Regions from separate parts of the Streptomyces sp. NPDC020490 genome, predicted to be linked through region 4. Evidence: riboswitches for the same ligand, from Rfam matches in the RefSeq annotation. Region 4 holds a riboswitch; each other region holds the start of a gene.
What was found. Region 4 has a riboswitch for cyclic di-AMP ahead of ACH4ZX_RS00300 (C40 family peptidase). Riboswitches for the same ligand answer to the same signal wherever they lie in the genome.
Positions count from the first base shown of each region.

Region 1 (4,144 bases), on a different contig from region 4:
ACGCCGCCGACGGTTCGACGTGGGACAAGGTGGCGGAGTGCGAGACCGGCGGCTCCTGGAGCGAGAACAGCGGCAACGGCTTCTCCGGCGGCCTGCGGCTGTCCCAGGAGGACTGGGAGAAGTACGGCGGCCTCGACTATGCGCCGAGCGCCGACCTGGCCAGCCGCAACCAGCAGATAGCAGTCGCCGAGAAGATACTCGCCGACCAGGGTGTCGGCGCCTTCGCCACCTGCGGGCTGACCTCCGGGCTCGACAAGGACAAGGGCGCGGCCGACATCGACACCGGAATCGGTGACGACTCGTCCGACTCCACCGGCGCCACCGACTCCACCGGCCTGTCCAACGGCTCGTCCGGCGCGTCGGGTGACGCGTCCGGCGCGGCCTCGCCCTCGGACGCCCCGTCCGACGCCTCCGCGTCCCCCGGGGCGTCGAAGGGCTCCTCCAGGGCAACGGACAAGCCCGCCAAGTCCGACAAGTCGGCTTCGCCGTCCGCCTCCCCGTCCGCGTCGCGGACGTCCGACGGCTCACTCGACGAAACGGCTGAAAGCGACGACACGGACAACTCGGAGCAGATGGTGGGCTCCTGGAACCTCGTCGACACCGGCTCCCTTGACGCCGGCGGTGCCGGCGGCGACACCGGCACCGGCCGCCACCGCGGCGGCAGCGCCGACGAGGCGGCGAACGGCCGCTCCACGGAAGCGTCCTCGGGCCGTCATGCCGCGCGCACGGACGCCGACGACGGCGACGCCTACACGGTCCACGCCGGCGACACCCTCGCCTCCGTCGCGGACACCCTCGACGTCGACGGCGGGTGGCGCGAGCTCTACGCCCTGAACAAGAAGGCGATCGGTGCCGACCCGAGCCGCATCGTCCCCGGTCAGACCCTGCGAGTCGGGGCGGAAACGGGCGAAAACTAGCGGGAGTTGACGTCCGCTTTCGCTGTGGAATGTCCGGTTTGGTGAAAGTGTGGGATGAGTCTCAGAGGCCCTGATCGTCTTTGAAATCCGGTGGATTCCGTGTCTACGGTCATGACCGCTCGCCAACGCGGGCCCCGGCTGCCGCAACGCCGAATCCTGCCAGCGGCCGTCCGGGAACAGTCGTCGCGTCAAGCGCCGTAGGCAGGAGCGGGGGACCCAAGGTAGGCGCCGGGCCCGGCCCTTGAGGGGTGGGAACGGCTAGGGGTGGAGCCGCGCACCGGGAGGTGGGCGGCCGGGCAACTCAACCGGCCCGAACCCGACAGCTCACCTCGCAGGCGTCGGTGAGGGGATCAACCATGCTGTTTTCCGGCAAGGGCAAGCACCGTCGTCCGACCGTTCTCCAGCGCTCCACCCGCGCCGTCGCCGTCGCCGGTGTCACCGGCGCCGCCGTCGCCGCCCCGCTGCTGGCGGCCGGCAACGCCTCCGCCGCCACCGCCTCCGAGTGGGACGCCGTCGCCCAGTGCGAGTCCGGCGGCAACTGGTCCATCAACACCGGCAACGGCTACTACGGCGGCCTGCAGTTCTCCGCCTCCACCTGGGCCGCGTACGGCGGCACGCAGTACGCCTCCACCGCCGACCAGGCCAGCAAGGCGCAGCAGATCGCCGTCGCCGAGAAGGTCCTCGCCTCCCAGGGCAAGGGCGCCTGGCCGGTGTGCGGCACGGGCCTGTCCGGCGCCTCCTACGACGGCGCCGCCGGGGCACCCTCCTCGTCGTCCTCTTCGTCGTCCTCCTCGTCGAGCGGCGGCACCGCCTCCCGCTCCACCGAGCAGCAGAGCGCCTCCCGCTCCACCGGGCGCCCGGCCGTGAAGTCGCAGAAGACCGTCACCACCCCGACCGGCAAGAAGGTCAAGAAGGGCGACGGCGAGTACAAGGTCGTCAAGGGTGACACGCTCTCCTCGATCGCCGCGGAGCACGACGTCAAGGGCGGCTGGAAGAAGGTGTTCCGGCTGAACAAGGACATCGTCGAGGACGCCGACCTCATCTACCCGGGCCAGCAGCTGCACCTGAAGTGACAGCCGCCCGGTAGCCGGACCACAGGCCCCGCACAGCCGCGTCCCCCACAGTGGACCGCCATGGGGCCGCCCCCGGCCCCATGGGCTCCCCGCCCCGGTGCGTGTTCCCCCGTACGCACCGGGGCGGGGTTTTTCTTCGCCCGCCGGCGCCCGGTGTGCACGCGTTGTTCACCTCGCTTTGTTCCGGGGGTGAACAATAGGTACCGTCTGACCTTGTCCACGGGACGGTCGGTCGGCTGCCGACGGCCCCGGGACGGTTAGGCTCTAGTCGCAAGGCTGCAAGACGGGCCGTCAGGCCCAAGTGCCCCGCACTACCAGCGTCACATCCACGAAGGAGATGCTCGTGCCGTCCATCGACGTCGTCGTAGCCCGGGAAATCCTGGACTCCCGAGGCAATCCCACGGTCGAGGTCGAGGTCGGCCTCGACGACGGCAGCACGGGTCGTGCCGCCGTCCCCTCCGGCGCCTCCACCGGCGCCTTCGAGGCCATCGAGCTCCGTGACGGCGACCCGAACCGTTACCAGGGCAAGGGTGTCGAGAAGGCCGTCCTCGCCGTCATCGAGCAGATCGGCCCGGAGCTGGTCGGCTACGACGCCACCGAGCAGCGCCTGATCGACCAGGCGATGTTCGACCTGGACGCCACCGACAACAAGGGCTCGCTCGGCGCCAACGCCATCCTCGGCGTCTCGCTCGCCGTGGCCCACGCCGCCTCCGAGGCCAGCGACCTCCCCCTCTTCCGCTACCTGGGCGGCCCCAACGCGCACCTGCTGCCGGTGCCGATGATGAACATCCTGAACGGCGGCTCGCACGCCGACTCCAACGTGGACATCCAGGAGTTCATGATCGCCCCGATCGGCGCGGAGTCCTTCTCCGAGGCACTGCGCTGGGGCACCGAGGTGTACCACACCCTGAAGAAGGTCCTGAAGTCCAAGGGTCTGGCCACCGGTCTGGGCGACGAGGGCGGCTTCGCCCCGAACCTCGGCTCCAACCGCGAGGCCCTCGACCTCATCCTGGAGGCGATCAAGGAGGCCGGCTACACCCCCGGCGAGCAGATCGCCCTCGCCCTCGACGTCGCCGCCTCCGAGTTCTACAAGGACGGCAAGTACCTCTTCGAGGGCAAGGAGCGCTCCGCCGCCGAGATGACGGAGTACTACGAGGAGCTCGTCGCGGCCTACCCGCTCGTCTCCATCGAGGACCCGCTGTTCGAGGACGACTGGGCCGGCTGGAAGGTCATCACCGACAAGCTCGGCGACAAGGTGCAGCTCGTCGGCGACGACCTGTTCGTCACCAACCCCGAGCGGCTGGCCCGCGGCATCGAGGAGGGCACCGCCAACGCCCTGCTGGTCAAGGTCAACCAGATCGGCTCGCTGACCGAGACCCTGGACGCCGTGGAGCTCGCCCAGCGCAACGGCTTCAAGTGCATGATGTCCCACCGCTCCGGCGAGACCGAGGACGTCACCATCGCCGACCTGGCCGTCGCCACCAACTGCGGCCAGATCAAGACCGGCGCCCCGGCCCGCTCCGAGCGCGTCGCCAAGTACAACCAGCTGCTGCGCATCGAGGAGATCCTCGACGACGCCGCGGTCTACGCCGGCCGCAGCGCCTTCCCGCGCTTCAAGGGCACCCAGATCTCCAAGGGCTGACCCCGGCGCGGCCGCTCACGAGCCGGTCGTACGTACGTCCCCGTACGCGGTCCCGTACCGTGTGCGGGGACGTACGCGCGTGTGAAGGGGAGGCGGGGACATGGCCGGCAGGGACCGCGACCGGTTCTCCACCACGACCAGGATCAAGCTGCTCGGCGAGCAGACGGCGGCCCGGGTCTACCGCTCGCAGACCAGACGCCAGGCCCGCCGCTCCCGGCTGACCAGCCGGGCGGCGCTGCTCGCCCTCGTCGTGTGCACCCTGGTCGTCGCGCTCGCCTACCCGATACGGCAGTACGTCTCCCAGCGCGCCGAGATCGCCGACCTGGAGCGGCAGAAGCAGCAGGCCCGGGAACGGGTCGGGCAGCTGCGCGACCTCAAGGCACGCTGGAAGGACGACGCGTACGCCGAACAGCAGATCCGGCAGCGGCTGCACTACGTGATGCCGGGCGAGACGGGCTACGTCGTGATCGACCCGGGCGCGGCCCGGCGGTCCCGCGCCGGCCGGACGGCGG
Region 1 covers NZ_JBIRUY010000034.1:94,916-99,059, reverse strand. The annotation lists gene ACH4ZX_RS30305 (transglycosylase family protein) at 1-917, shown strand, start outside; cyclic di-AMP (ydaO/yuaA leader) riboswitch at 1,101-1,270, shown strand; gene ACH4ZX_RS30300 (transglycosylase family protein) at 1,274-1,990, shown strand; gene eno (phosphopyruvate hydratase) at 2,328-3,632, shown strand; gene ACH4ZX_RS30290 (septum formation initiator family protein) at 3,733-4,144, shown strand, end outside.
Region 1: linked by a shared signal. The riboswitch ahead of ACH4ZX_RS30300 (transglycosylase family protein) and the one ahead of ACH4ZX_RS00300 (C40 family peptidase) in region 4 are both predicted to bind cyclic di-AMP.

Region 2 (4,144 bases), on a different contig from region 4:
CCTCCAGGCCGAGGACCTGGCCGGCGCGCAGCGCCACGCGCGTGTGCCCCTCGGGCGACAGGTGGAGCCGGTCGTGGTCCCAGGCCCGGCGGTCCTGGATGGACTTCAGGGACCACAGGTCCAGCACGGGACAGCCGTAGCGGTCGGCGATGGCCCGCACATGGCCGTTGTAGGTGGCGATCTTGCCGCGCAGGCGCTTGAGCACCGGCACGCCACGGGTGTCGAAGCCCGTCGTCACCATGACGGTGCCGGCGGCCTCGGTGAGCCGTGCGACCGCCCGCTCGAAGCGCTCGGCGACCTCGTCGGGGTCGGTGCCGGGCCGGAGGATGTCGTTGCCGCCCGCGCAGAAGGACACCAGGTCCGGAGCGAGCCCGACGGCCTGCGGGACCTGCTCGGCCACGATCTGGTCGAGCAGCCTGCCGCGCACGGCGAGGTTCGTGTACGTGAAGTCGCCCTCGGGCCGCCGGTCGGCGAGGAGCACCGCGAACCGGTCCGCCCAGCCGACGAACGCCCCGTCGGGACCCGGGTCGCCGACGCCCTCGGTGAAGCTGTCCCCCACCGCGACGTACGACCCGATCACTGATCTGCTGTCACTCTTCGAATCGTCTGCCACAGCAGGTCATGATTCACCGTCCAATGTGACCTACGCGACCGTAGGGAGGGCTTGACGAACGGTGAGATAAGCCACGCCTAAATTGTTCGCCAAACCCGGAATACGCCGCCCCGTGCACGGCGACGGCCGAGAACCGGACCCGGGGATCGGGGTCCGGTCCTCGGCGGCATGCCGGGCGGCCGGGGGCCGTCAGCCGACGGCGACGCCCTTGGAGCGGAGGTAGCCGACCGGGTCCACGTCGGAGCCGTAGTTCGGCGTGGTGCGGATCTCGAAGTGCAGGTGCGGGCCGGTCACGTTGCCGGTCGCGCCGGAGAGGCCGATCTGCTGGCCGGCGGTGACGGTCTGGCCGGCCGAGACGGAGAGCTGCGAGAGGTGGGCGTACTGGGCGTAGTAGCCGTCGCTCAGCTGGATGACGACCTGGTTGCCGTAGGCGCCGCCCCAGCCCGCGGAGACGACCGTGCCGGCGCCCACGGCCTTCAGCGAGGTGCCGGTCGGCACGACGAAGTCGACGCCGGTGTGGTAGCCGCTGGACCACATGCTGCCCGCGACGCGGTATCCGGTGCCGACGCCGGCCCCGGACACCGGGAGGGTGTAACCGCTGGAGGTGCCGGTGGACTCGGCGGCCTGGGTGACCGTCGTCGGCTGCGAGGAGGACGAGGAGGAGGACGAGTCGGCGGAGGAGGACGGAGAGTCGGCGGAAGGCGCGGGAGCCGAAGAGGAAGGCGACGAAGAGGAAGGCGACGAAGAGGGCGAAAGCGACGAAGACGGCGAAGACGACGACGACTTGGTGGCGCCGCTCGTGGCCTTCTTGCCGATGACGAGCTTGAGGCCGGGGTGGATCAGCGACGGGTCGTCGCCGACGGCCTCGCGGTTGTCCGCATACAGCTTCTTCCAGCCGCCGCGGACGCTCTGCTCCTCGGCGATCTTCGAGAGCCAGTCACCCTTGCGCACCGAATAGGTCCGCACGCCCGCGTTGTTCGCGGCCTTCTCCTTCGCGGCCTTCTTCCCCTCGGCCGCCGCCTTCTCGGCGCCGGAAAGGGACTGCACGGTCTTCTGCGAAACCGGCTGCGCGGTGGACTGCGCGGTGTCGGCGTGGGCGCCGGTGGCCCCCAGCAGGGGGAGGGCGAGCGCGGCGCCGCCGGTTCCGGCGACGGCGATGGAGCGGGTGAAGCGCTGGGACTTGGGGCGGCGGTGCTTACCCTTCGCGGGCATGACGAATTCCTCTCCGGCGCCTGCGAGGTGAGCTGTCGGGTGCGGACTGGAGATGTCCGGCCGCGCGGTGGGCGCGACTTGACCCCAAGCCTGTTCCGGAGACCGGACAGGCGGTTCTACCTGTGGGTCCCCCGCTCCTGCCGTGCACGGGTGAGTGGTGCGGGATTCCGGGCGGCGGCAGGATTCGGCGTCCGCCCGGATTGCCTGGCGAACGTAAGCGACCACGACGCGAAGGGACAAGCAAGAGGTTGCGGGAGGCGCACGTTCCCCTTGATCCCTTACCGGAATTCCCGGTCACCCTCCGTTGATTCCGAGGCGGCTTCAGCGGCCAAATTCCCTGAAAAACAATACGCATTACGTGAACATGACGGGCGACTCACGGTGACCGGTATGACGATGCTCACGCGACCTCGCGCCAGCATTCCTTATTCTGGAGCGAGTTGGAATGAAATCCATCCAAAGCGCCAATTCGGACAGAAGACTCAGACAAGGGCGATGCACCAGAGAAGCACCTTCGGGGCGCATGAACCGTTTCGCGGCATTCGTACCGGCTCGCCACCGGTTCGCCACCAACTCGCCACATGCTCGCCACCGGCTCGCCACGGAATCGCCACGGGCTCCCCGGGGGCAGTCCGCACACCCCTGCTGAGCCGGGGTGTGCGTGTCGTATCGTCAAGGAGGTGCCCGTCGACGAGCAGCGCCGACGGGGACGGCTGGGAGGAGCCCCCGTGACGCAGCAGATCCCGTCGACCGAGCCCGAGCTGGCAGGAGTCCGCAACTTCCGCGACGTGGGGGGCCTGCCGACGGTGGACGGACGACGGGTGCGCCACGGAGTGCTGTTCCGCAGCGGCCACCTCGCGCACGCCACCGCGGAGGACGCCGCCTTCCTCGCCTCGCTGGGACTGCACACCGTCTTCGACTTCCGCAACGCGGCGGACCAGAGGCTGGAGGGCCCGGACGTCGAACTGCCGGGCGTGCGGAATGTGAACCTGCCGCTGAGCGACCCGGCGGACGGCGCCGAGTTCTGGAAGATGGTCCGGGACGGAGACCTCGACCAGCTGCGCGAGATACTCGGGGACGGCAAGGCGGCCGGCCGCATGATCGGCTCGTACCGCCTGATCATCAAGGAGCGCACCGGCGAGCACACGCGCGTGCTGCACGCGCTGGCCGAGGACAGCGTGCCCGCGCTGATGCACTGCGCCGCGGGCAAGGACCGCGCGGGCCTGTCCGTCGCCGTGACCCTGCTCGCCGTGGGCGTGGAGCGGGACGCGATCTTCGCCGACTACCTGGAGTCGAACGCCAAGCACCGCCGCTACCGGGTGCAGCGCGGCGGAAACTCGGCCTCGGCCTACTCCCCCGAGGTCATGGAGCTGCTCAGCCCGCTGTTCGAGGCGCGCGAGGAGTACCTGGCGGCGGCCTTCGAGACCATCGAGGAGACGTGGGGCGGCGTCGATCCCTACCTGGAGCAGGGGCTCGGCGTCACTCCGGCGGTCCGGGAGCGGCTGCGCGAGCGCCTGCTCGCCTGACGCCGCCCAGGACGCGGCGGGCCGCCGGTCAGGACGCGGCAGGCTACTTGGCGCCCACCGAGAACAGCAGGTAGATGAAGCCCGCGAAGAGGTGGCCCGCCGCGATGTAGATGATGAGGCGGATCCACAGGGAGCGCGGGAACTTGTCCTCGTAATTGCTCATGGCATGTCTCCGGTGGTCGAGCCCAGGCACAGCGCGGCCGTGGGACTCTGCAACAGGGTGTGGACGAACAGCAGCTCGACCCCTTCGGGGTCCAGCGCCGCGATGCGGTGCGGCGTCAGCGAGTCGAAGTGCGCGCTGTCGCCGGGACCGAGCCGGTGGGTGGCGTCCCCGAGGCGCAGCCACAGCCGCCCCGTGAGGACGTACAGCCACTCCTCCCCGGGGTGTACGCGCACGATGTCGCCCTGGGTGCCGTACGGCGCGTGGACCCGCAGGGCCTGCATGCCCCGGCCGGAGGCGCCGGCCTGCCAGTAGGTCCAGCCGCCCGCGGCGGTGGGCTCCATGTCGACGGCGCGCACCACGGCGTTACGGTCGGCGACCGTCTCGCCGAGCAGTTCGGAGACCGTCGTACCGTAGATGCGGGCGAGCCCGAGGAGCACCGGCAGCGAGGGTTGCCGCTGCCCGGTCTCCAGCCGGGAGAGGTGGGCCGGGGACAGTCCGGCCGCGCGGGCCGCGGCCTCCAGGGTGAGGGAGGCGCGGCGGCGCAGTGCGCGGAGCTGCGGCGCGACGGCGGGCAGATCTGCCACGGGTCCCGCCGGCTGCTCGAACTCGGCTTCCGGGGAGCTCATACCC
Region 2 covers NZ_JBIRUY010000015.1:35,605-39,748, forward strand. The annotation lists gene ACH4ZX_RS17545 (SGNH/GDSL hydrolase family protein) at 1-580, opposite strand, end outside; gene ACH4ZX_RS17550 (peptidoglycan DD-metalloendopeptidase family protein) at 803-1,825, opposite strand; cyclic di-AMP (ydaO/yuaA leader) riboswitch at 1,830-1,988, opposite strand; gene ACH4ZX_RS17555 (tyrosine-protein phosphatase) at 2,554-3,351, shown strand; gene ACH4ZX_RS17560 (DUF6126 family protein) at 3,395-3,514, opposite strand; gene ACH4ZX_RS17565 (helix-turn-helix domain-containing protein) at 3,511-4,140, opposite strand.
Region 2: linked by a shared signal. The riboswitch ahead of ACH4ZX_RS17550 (peptidoglycan DD-metalloendopeptidase family protein) and the one ahead of ACH4ZX_RS00300 (C40 family peptidase) in region 4 are both predicted to bind cyclic di-AMP.

Region 3 (4,144 bases), on a different contig from region 4:
ACACCACACAGAACCGCACAGAACCTGGCCGCCGGGAGTGTCACCCGGCGCGGTGCACCACCGCGTCGCACAGCTGCACCAGCGCCGCCTTCGCGTCGCATTCCGGGAGCGGGGCGAGGGCCGCCCGGGCGTCCTCCGCGTACCGCACGGTGTCGCGCCGCGCCTGCTCCAGCGCGGGATGCGCCCGCAGCTCCGCCAGCGCCCGGGCGTGCCGCGCGTCGTCGCTCAGGTCGGAGTCCAGCAGCTCGCACAGGGCGATGTCCTCGGCGAGCCCCAGCCGGGCCGCCCGCTCCCGCAGCCGCAGCACCGGCAGCGTCGGGACGCCCTCCCGCAGGTCCGTGCCCGGGGTCTTCCCGGACTCGTGCGAGTCGGAGGCGATGTCCAGCACGTCGTCGGCCAGCTGGAAGGCGACACCGAGCCGCTCCCCGTACTGGGTGAGCACGTCGACGACCGTCTCGTCGGCGCCGGACATCATCGCGCCGAACCGGCAGGACACGGCCACCAGCGACCCCGTCTTGCCGCCCAGGACGTCGAGGTAGTGCTCGACGGGGTCCCGGCCGTCCTGCGGGCCCGCGGTCTCCAGGATCTGCCCGGTGACCAGCCGCTCGAACGCCTCGGCCTGCACCCGGACCGCCTCGGGCCCCAGGTCGGCCAGGATGTGCGAGGCGCGGGCGAACAGGAAGTCGCCGGTGAGGACCGCCACCGAGTTGCCCCAGCGGGTGTTCGCGCTGTCCACGCCGCGCCGCACCGCCGCCTCGTCCATGACGTCGTCGTGGTACAGGGTCGCGAGGTGGGTCAGCTCCACGACCACGGCCGACGGCACGATCCCCGGCGCGTACGGGTCACCGAACCGGGCGGCGAGCATCACGAGAAGCGGACGGAACCGCTTTCCGCCCGCCCGCACCAGGTGCTGGGCGGCCTCCGTGATGAAGGGGACCTCGCTCTTGGTGGCTTCGAGCAGTCCCTCCTCGACAGCCGCCATTCCGGCCTGGACATCGGCTTCCAGAGCCTGGTCCCGCACGCTCAGCCCGAATGGCCCGACGACGGTCACGAGGGGTCTCCTGTCTGCTGGTGTCTGCTGGCGATTACACGGTTTGTCGATAGGTCGCTGCCCCCACTCAAGTCAGCGTATCCGGTCGGCTTTCGATCACCCATGCCGCCCACCCGTCCAGCACGGGCGGTATCGGATCACGGCCGCTGTGTTTTCGATCACCAGATACGAACGGACATTTATAGACATACCCGATCGGCCGACAAGGGAAGCATGCGCCGGAGACCGGCGGCCGGGCAGCACCCGCACCGGGACCTCTCCGACATGGCCACTTTGACGTGGGCACGCACGGCGGCCCCTGCGGCACGGAAGGACACCGCCCGGCCGGCGACCACCCGCCGACCGCCAGTCGAACCACTCACGGGCCGCCCACGGGCCGCCCACGGGCCGCCCGCCAACCCTCCACCGAGTTCACCACCGGGCGACAGTCCGCCCACATGACACCACCCCGACCCACGAGCGGCCCATTGCAACCGAGTTGGCCTCATTGACCGTTTTGCCGCACTTGTGAATCACCGTGAGTTGGCTCACGCCCACCTCCGTGCCGCCGCCCGCTCGTCACCCCCTCACATCCCTTTCTCTTCGGCCCATTTGACCCTTGACTGCCGCAAAGGATCAAGCACCCCATACGCCCCGTATCAAGGTCAAACAGCACGGCATACGAAACCGCCACTTGTTCCGGACATGTGCTCTCGCATACGTTCCCGGCCTGTCGGGCGGACGCCGAATCCTGCCGCCGCCCGGGAACAGCCATCGACGAACTCACGCACGGCAGGAGCGGGGGAACCAGGTAAGTCGCCGGACCGGGCACGTCCCGGGCCGGCTAGGGGTGAAGTCGCGTCGCCGCAGGGCGAGGCGTCCGGGCATCTCCCGCCCGAACCCGACAGCTCACCTCGCAGGCGCCGGAGAGGAACCGTCATGTCTGCAGCTGCCCGGCACCCCCGCGTCAGAAACTCCCGTCTCGTCCGCAAACTCGCCGTCGCCGGCACGGGCCTCGCCGTGCTCGCCCTGCCGCTCGTCGGTGCGACCGAGGCGTCCGCGGCCACCTCGACCACCGTGACCGCCGCCTCGCTGGGCTACCCCAACAACCTCGACGGCTGGATCCGGGCCTCCCTCAGCGTCATGGCGCAGCACGGCATCCCGGGCTCCTACAACGGCATCTACCGCAACGTCATGCGCGAGTCCTCGGGCAACCCGAACGCGATCAACAACTGGGACTCGAACGCCGCCGCCGGCACCCCCTCCAAGGGCCTGCTGCAGGTCATCGACCCGACGTTCGCCGCCTACCACGTGCCCGGCACGTCGTACGACCCCTACGACCCGGTCGCGAACATCACCGCCGCCTGCAACTACGCGGCCAAGCGCTACGGCTCGATCGACAACGTCTACGGCGCCTACTAGGCCCCGCAGAACAGCCGCTCGAGGACGACGGCGATGCCGTCGTCCTCGTTCGACAGGGTGATCTCGTCGGCGACGGCGAGGAGTTCGGGGTGGGCGTTGGCCATGGCGACGCCGTGGGCGGCCCAGTCGAACATGGGGATGTCGTTGGGCATGTCCCCGAAGGCGATCGTCTCGTGCGGGCCCAGGCCGAGGTGTTCGGCGGCCAGCGCGAGGCCGGTCGCCTTGGTGACCCCGCACGGCTGGAGCTCGACGGTGCCGGGTCCCGACATGGTGACCGTGGCGAGGGGACCGACCACCGCGCGCGCCGTCTCCGTCAACTCGTCGTCGGTGAGGTCGGGGTGACGCAGCAGCACCTTGCTGATCGGCGCGCTCCACAGGTCGTCGCGCCGCCCGACCCGCACGGCGGGCAGGGTGGGGTGCGGCATGAGGTAGCCGGGCTCGATGAGCGTGAGCCCGTCGACGCCGTCCTGGTCGACGGCCGCGTACACCTCCCCCACCTCGGCCTCTATCTTCCCGAGCGCGGTCTCGGCCAGTTCCCGGTCCAGGGTGACGGACCACAGCAGGCGGTCCGCCGCGGCGTCGTAGACCTGTGCGCCCTGCGCGCACACCGCGAGCCCGCCGCCGCCCAGGGCGTCCAGCAGCGACCGTACGCGCGGCGCCGGCCGGCCCGTGACGACGAGGTGCCGGGCGCCGGCCTCCGCCGCGCGCGCGAGCGCGGCGAGGGAGCGGTCGGAGAGCGTGTCGTCGCTTCGGAGCAGGGTGCCGTCCAGGTCGGTGGCGACGAGTGTGTATGCGGTGGGTGCGGCCATGATCAGAGAATACGGACCGGGCGGCGCGCCGACTCACCGCGCCCGGACGGCGGTTGCGGAGCCCCGCCCCGCACCCGGTTCACCGCACCCGCCTCACCGCACCCGCCTCACCGCACCCGCTTCGCCGAAGGAGCCCGCGGCCGGCAGCCCGGTGAGGTACAGGCCCGGCACCGACGGCACGGAGCCCGCGCCCGGTCCGGGCGTGCCGCGGCTCACCACGCGGTACCCGACACTGCCCAGGACAACTGCCCAAGGCAGGCGACTCGGCCGTAACGTGTGGCGCGGCCACATGACGGTACGCGACACATGGTGAGAGTGAGGCAGCACCCATGCCCCCCTTCGATGTCCCCGAGGGCGACCCCTTCGGCCCGCACAACCTTCCCTACGGCGTCTTCTCGCCCGAGGGGTCCGCCGACCGGACCGTGGGCGTCCGCCTCGGCGACCACGTCCTCGACGCGGGCGCGGCGGCAGTGGCGCTCGGCTCCCCGTACGCCTCCCTGCTCGCGCGGCCCTCGCTGAACCCGCTCCTCGCCGCAGGCCGCACCGCCTGGTCGGACGTGCGGCGCGCGCTGACGGCGTGGGTGACCGTGCCCGCCCACCGGGAGACGGTCGAACGGTTCCTGCACCCGCTGTCCGCGGTGACCCTGCACCTCCCCTTCGAGGTCGCGGACTACGTCGACTTCTACGCCTCCGAGAACCACGCACGGAACGTCGGGCAGATCTTCCGCCCCGACGCCGCCGACTCGCTGACCCCCAACTGGAAGCACCTGCCGATCGGTTACCACGGCCGGTCGGGCACGGTGGTCGTCTCCGGCACGGACGTCGTCCGCCCGTCGGGGCAGCGCAAGGCCCCGAGCGACGCCACGCCCGTCTTCGGACCGTC
Region 3 covers NZ_JBIRUY010000016.1:163,434-167,577, reverse strand. The annotation lists gene ACH4ZX_RS19030 (polyprenyl synthetase family protein) at 41-1,051, opposite strand; cyclic di-AMP (ydaO/yuaA leader) riboswitch at 1,796-1,968, shown strand; gene ACH4ZX_RS19025 (transglycosylase SLT domain-containing protein) at 1,970-2,452, shown strand; gene ACH4ZX_RS19020 (HAD family hydrolase) at 2,449-3,261, opposite strand; gene fahA (fumarylacetoacetase) at 3,591-4,144, shown strand, end outside.
Region 3: linked by a shared signal. The riboswitch ahead of ACH4ZX_RS19025 (transglycosylase SLT domain-containing protein) and the one ahead of ACH4ZX_RS00300 (C40 family peptidase) in region 4 are both predicted to bind cyclic di-AMP.

Region 4 (4,144 bases):
CCGGGGGGCAGCTCCGGGGACAGCTCTGTCGCGAGGAGGGGTATGCCATGACCCGACCGTCCGCCCGCCACGTCCTGCCCGGGTTCACCGAACGGACCGCGTCCGGGCACAGGCCGACGGATCCGTACGCGAAGCTGCTGGAGGAGCGGATCCTCTTCCTCGGCACGCCCCTCGACGACACCGCGGCGAACGACCTGACGGCCCAGTTCATGTACCTCGAGCACAAGGACCCCGGCCGGGACATCGCGCTGTACATCAACTCGCCGGGCGGCTCGTTCAGCGCCATGACGGTGCTCTACGACACGATGCGGTACGTCTCCTGCGACGTGGAGACGACGTGCCTGGGGCAGGCCGCCTCCACGGCCGCGGTGCTGCTGGCCGCCGGGACTCCGGGCAAGCGCTCCGCACTGCCGGGCGCGCGGGTGGTGATCCGCCAGCCCGCGCTCGCCGAGCCGGTGCGGGGCCAGGCGAGTGATCTGGCGGTGCAGGCGGAGGAACTGACGCGCAATCGCCGTCTCGTGGAGGAGATGCTGGCCCGGGCCACCGGACACAGCCGGGAGAAGATCGGCGCCGACATCGAGCGGGACCGGGTCTTCGACGCCCGGCAGGCCGTGGACTACGGCCTGGTGGACCGGATCGTCCCCGGCCGCCGGGCGCCCCTCGCCCCGCCCGCCGGGAGGTGAGCGGCCGGTGCTCCCGCCCGAACTCCCGCCGCTGCCCGCGCTGACCCGCGCCGAGGGCGAGCTGATCGACCGTTACCTCGACGTGGCCGACCTGCTCGGCCGCATCAATCCGGCCCGCCACGGCGACACCTACGGCGGGCTGCGGGCCGCGCAGGCGCTGGTGGCCCGGGCGGCCGAACTGCGCGACGCGCTCGCCCTGATGCACCAACGGGGCGAGACCGAACTGCACGCCCCCACCCTGGCGCGGGCGCTGCGGGTGCTGGACGGCGAGCGGCGCACCGCCCGGGTCACCGTGCCCCCGCAGTCCGGCACTTGAGGCACGCGCCGGGCGCGGGCCGCGGTCGCCCGGCGCGGTGTCCGGGCCGGGGCCGAAACGGACCAAACGGCGTACCGCCTTCCGGACTAGACACACCTCCTCTTTTTTGACCGGTCGGGTTGCGCAACGGGCCCGGCCCCAAGGCGGGATGAGGGCCTTCTTCGCTGGTCCGGGCGGTTTCGGAGGTGATGACGCGCGTCCGAACACAGCGGTGGGCACCCGAACGGGTGAGTGGTGAGTAACAACACAAATCCCCGTTTCCGTTGGGCTTTTCGGAAATCCGTGAGCCAAGATCCGTGTCTGACGACAAGTCCCCGCCGCCGCGGCGGGGCGATCCGGGCGGACGCCGAGTCCTGCCGCCGCCCGGATGACCGGTCGACAGGAGTGGATCGGCAGGAGTGGAGGACCCAAGCACGACGGGTCGCCGGAACGGTCACGCCATGACCGGGCCGAGCAGCCCTTGGGGTGAAGCCGCGCACGCGGCCGGGCAACTTCGCCAGCCCGAATCCGACAGGTCATCCTTCACAGGCGGCTGACGAAGGGTTGCGCATGACTGCGCTCAATCGTGTCCCGTCGATGATGGTCCGGGCCGGCACGGCCTCGGCCCTCACCATCGCCGCGGTGGGCGGCTCGGTCGTGGTCCCGGGCTTCGCCTCCGACGCGGCCGCCGCGACGCCCGCGACGAAGGCATTGCAGATCGCGGCTTCCAAGAAGGGTGCGCCCTACCGGTGGGGTGCCACCGGGCCGTACCGGTTCGACTGCTCCGGGCTCACGCTGTACTCGTTCAAGAAGGCGGGCAAGAGCCTGCCGCGTACCGCGGCCCAGCAGTACAACAAGACCCGCCACATCTCCGCCAAGAGCCGCAAGGCCGGAGACCTCGTGTTCTTCCATTCGGGTTCGTACGTCTACCACGTCGGCATCTACGCCGGAAAGGGGAAGATCTGGCACGCCCCGAAGACCGGGGACGTGGTGAGACTGCAGAAGATCTGGACGAAGAGCGTCTGGTACGGCCGGGTCAGCTGATCCTTGCGTGCGGTGGCGGCGCCCCTGACACGCCGCCACCCCACGAGGCGTGACAGGGCCCTGACCGGTTATCCGTTCAACCATGGCCGACCATGTCCCCTGCACCGCACGCAACGAGACCCCGCTGGAGCGCGCCGACCGCAATTTCGGCGAACTGCTCCAGGAACTGCGCGTCACCCAGACCGGCGTGCAGATCCTCTTCGCCTTCCTGCTGACCCTGGCCTTCACCCCGCGCTTCCCGTCCCTCGACCCGGTCCAGCGGGCCACCTACGTCACCACACTGCTGCTCGCGGTCCTCGCCGCCGCCCTGTTCACCGCGCCGGCCGCGCTGCACCGCTCGCTGTTCCAGCGGGGCGCCAAGCCGCGCGTCGTCCAGGTGTCCTCACGGCTCGCCACCATCGGCATGGGTGTGCTGGTGCTGGCGTTCACCGGCTCGGTGCTGCTCGTGGTGGACGTGACGACGGGCCGGGCGGGCGGCGTGGCCGCGGGCGCGGCCACCCTGTGCGTGTGCCTCGGCCTGTGGTGGCTGCTGCCTCGCCTGGTGCGGCGGGCGGGCCTGTCCGCCGAACAGCAGGCCCCGCAGCAGGGCGCGCAGCAGGCCGCGCCCGTCGTCAGGCAGCCGGGAGCGCCGCTGGACGGGGCCGTGCACCGGGAGCCGCCGGTACGGCGCCGCTGAACCCCCTCGCCCGAGCCCCGCTACGGCTCCTGCTGCCCGGCTGCCGGCACCGGCCGGGCCGGCACCTTCCACGGCAGTTCGACGGAGACGGTCTTGCCGCCCTCCCGGGTGGGGCGCACGCAGAGTCTGCCGCCGCACTCGGCGGTCAGCCAGCGGATGATCACCAGGCCGCGGCCGTTGTCCTGCTGGACGGCGGCGGGCAGCCGCTTCGGGAACCGGGGGTGGCTGTCGGTGACCCCGATGCGCAGCTGTTCGTCGCGGTCGAGTTCGAGTCCGACGGTGAAGGTGGGCGACTGCCCGAGGGTGTGCTGGACGGCGTTGGTGGCGAGTTCGGAGACGATGAGCCGCACGGTGTCGGCCACCTCCGTGTGCGGCGCCAGGCCCCACTCCGCGAGGGTGTCGATCGCGTAGGTGCGGGCCGCGCAGACCGAGGCGGGATCGCTCGGCAGAGTGACGGATGCTTCCAGATGGTCTGCCATGACGACGTCGTCCCTTTCCCCCGGGGCCGCTGGTCCGACACGGAGCGGATGGTTCGAGTACGGTCCCGGACTGGTGCTTCGCCGTCAGACTGCCATCACCGCACGGGTCACGGCTGGCGATCCACCGAGATATGCATATATCTGTCGCTCAAAGCGGTGAACTCTGCCACGAGAGACCGTATTGGGGCGCCTCATAAGGAGTAAGGAGGGACCCATGCAGCACGGTCCCGCGGTGCGCCGCAGGAAGCTGGGCGCCGAACTGCGTGCGCTGCGCGCCGAGGCGAGGCTCACCAGCGGTGAGGCGGCGCGGCTGGTGGGCTGGCACCAGTCGAAGGTCAGTCGTATCGAGACGGGCACCAGCGGGGTGAAACCGGCCGATGTGCGGTTGCTCCTGGACGCCTACGGGGTGTCCGATCCGCGGCTGCGCGATCTGATGCTGGTGCTGGCGGGCTCGGACGAGAACACCGGCCGGCACCACTGGTGGCACGCCTATCGCGGCATCCTGCCGCCGGACTACAGCGACTTCATCAGCCTGGAGTCCCAGGCCGACGCGATGCGCACCCTGGAGACGTCGGTGGTGCCGGGGCTGCTGCAGACGCCCGAGTACGCGCGGGCGGTGACCCGGGCCGCGGTCCGCGGGCTGGACGACGCGGGGCTCGACGCGCTGGTCGAGGTGCGCCTGGCCCGGCAGGAGGTGCTGCGGGCCGACCCGCCCCTGGAGTTCAGCGCGGTGCTGGACGAGGCGGTGCTGCGCCGGGAGATCGGCGGGCCCGAGGTCATGGCGCGGCAGCTCGAACGCCTGGTCGAGGCGGCGCGCCTGCCGCAAGTACGGCTGCAGATCCTGCCGTTCGGCGCCGGAGCACACGTCGGCGTCACCGGGTCTTTCGTTATTTTCTCATTTTCGAGCACTTCTGATCTGGACGTGGTTGTTCTAGACCACCTGACGAGTAGCCTCCACTTGGAACGG
Region 4 covers NZ_JBIRUY010000001.1:66,351-70,494, reverse strand. The annotation lists gene ACH4ZX_RS00310 (ATP-dependent Clp protease proteolytic subunit) at 48-683, shown strand; gene ACH4ZX_RS00305 (hypothetical protein) at 691-999, shown strand; cyclic di-AMP (ydaO/yuaA leader) riboswitch at 1,334-1,545, shown strand; gene ACH4ZX_RS00300 (C40 family peptidase) at 1,549-2,022, shown strand; gene ACH4ZX_RS00295 (DUF6328 family protein) at 2,105-2,698, shown strand; gene ACH4ZX_RS00290 (ATP-binding protein) at 2,719-3,177, opposite strand; gene ACH4ZX_RS00285 (helix-turn-helix domain-containing protein) at 3,392-4,144, shown strand, end outside.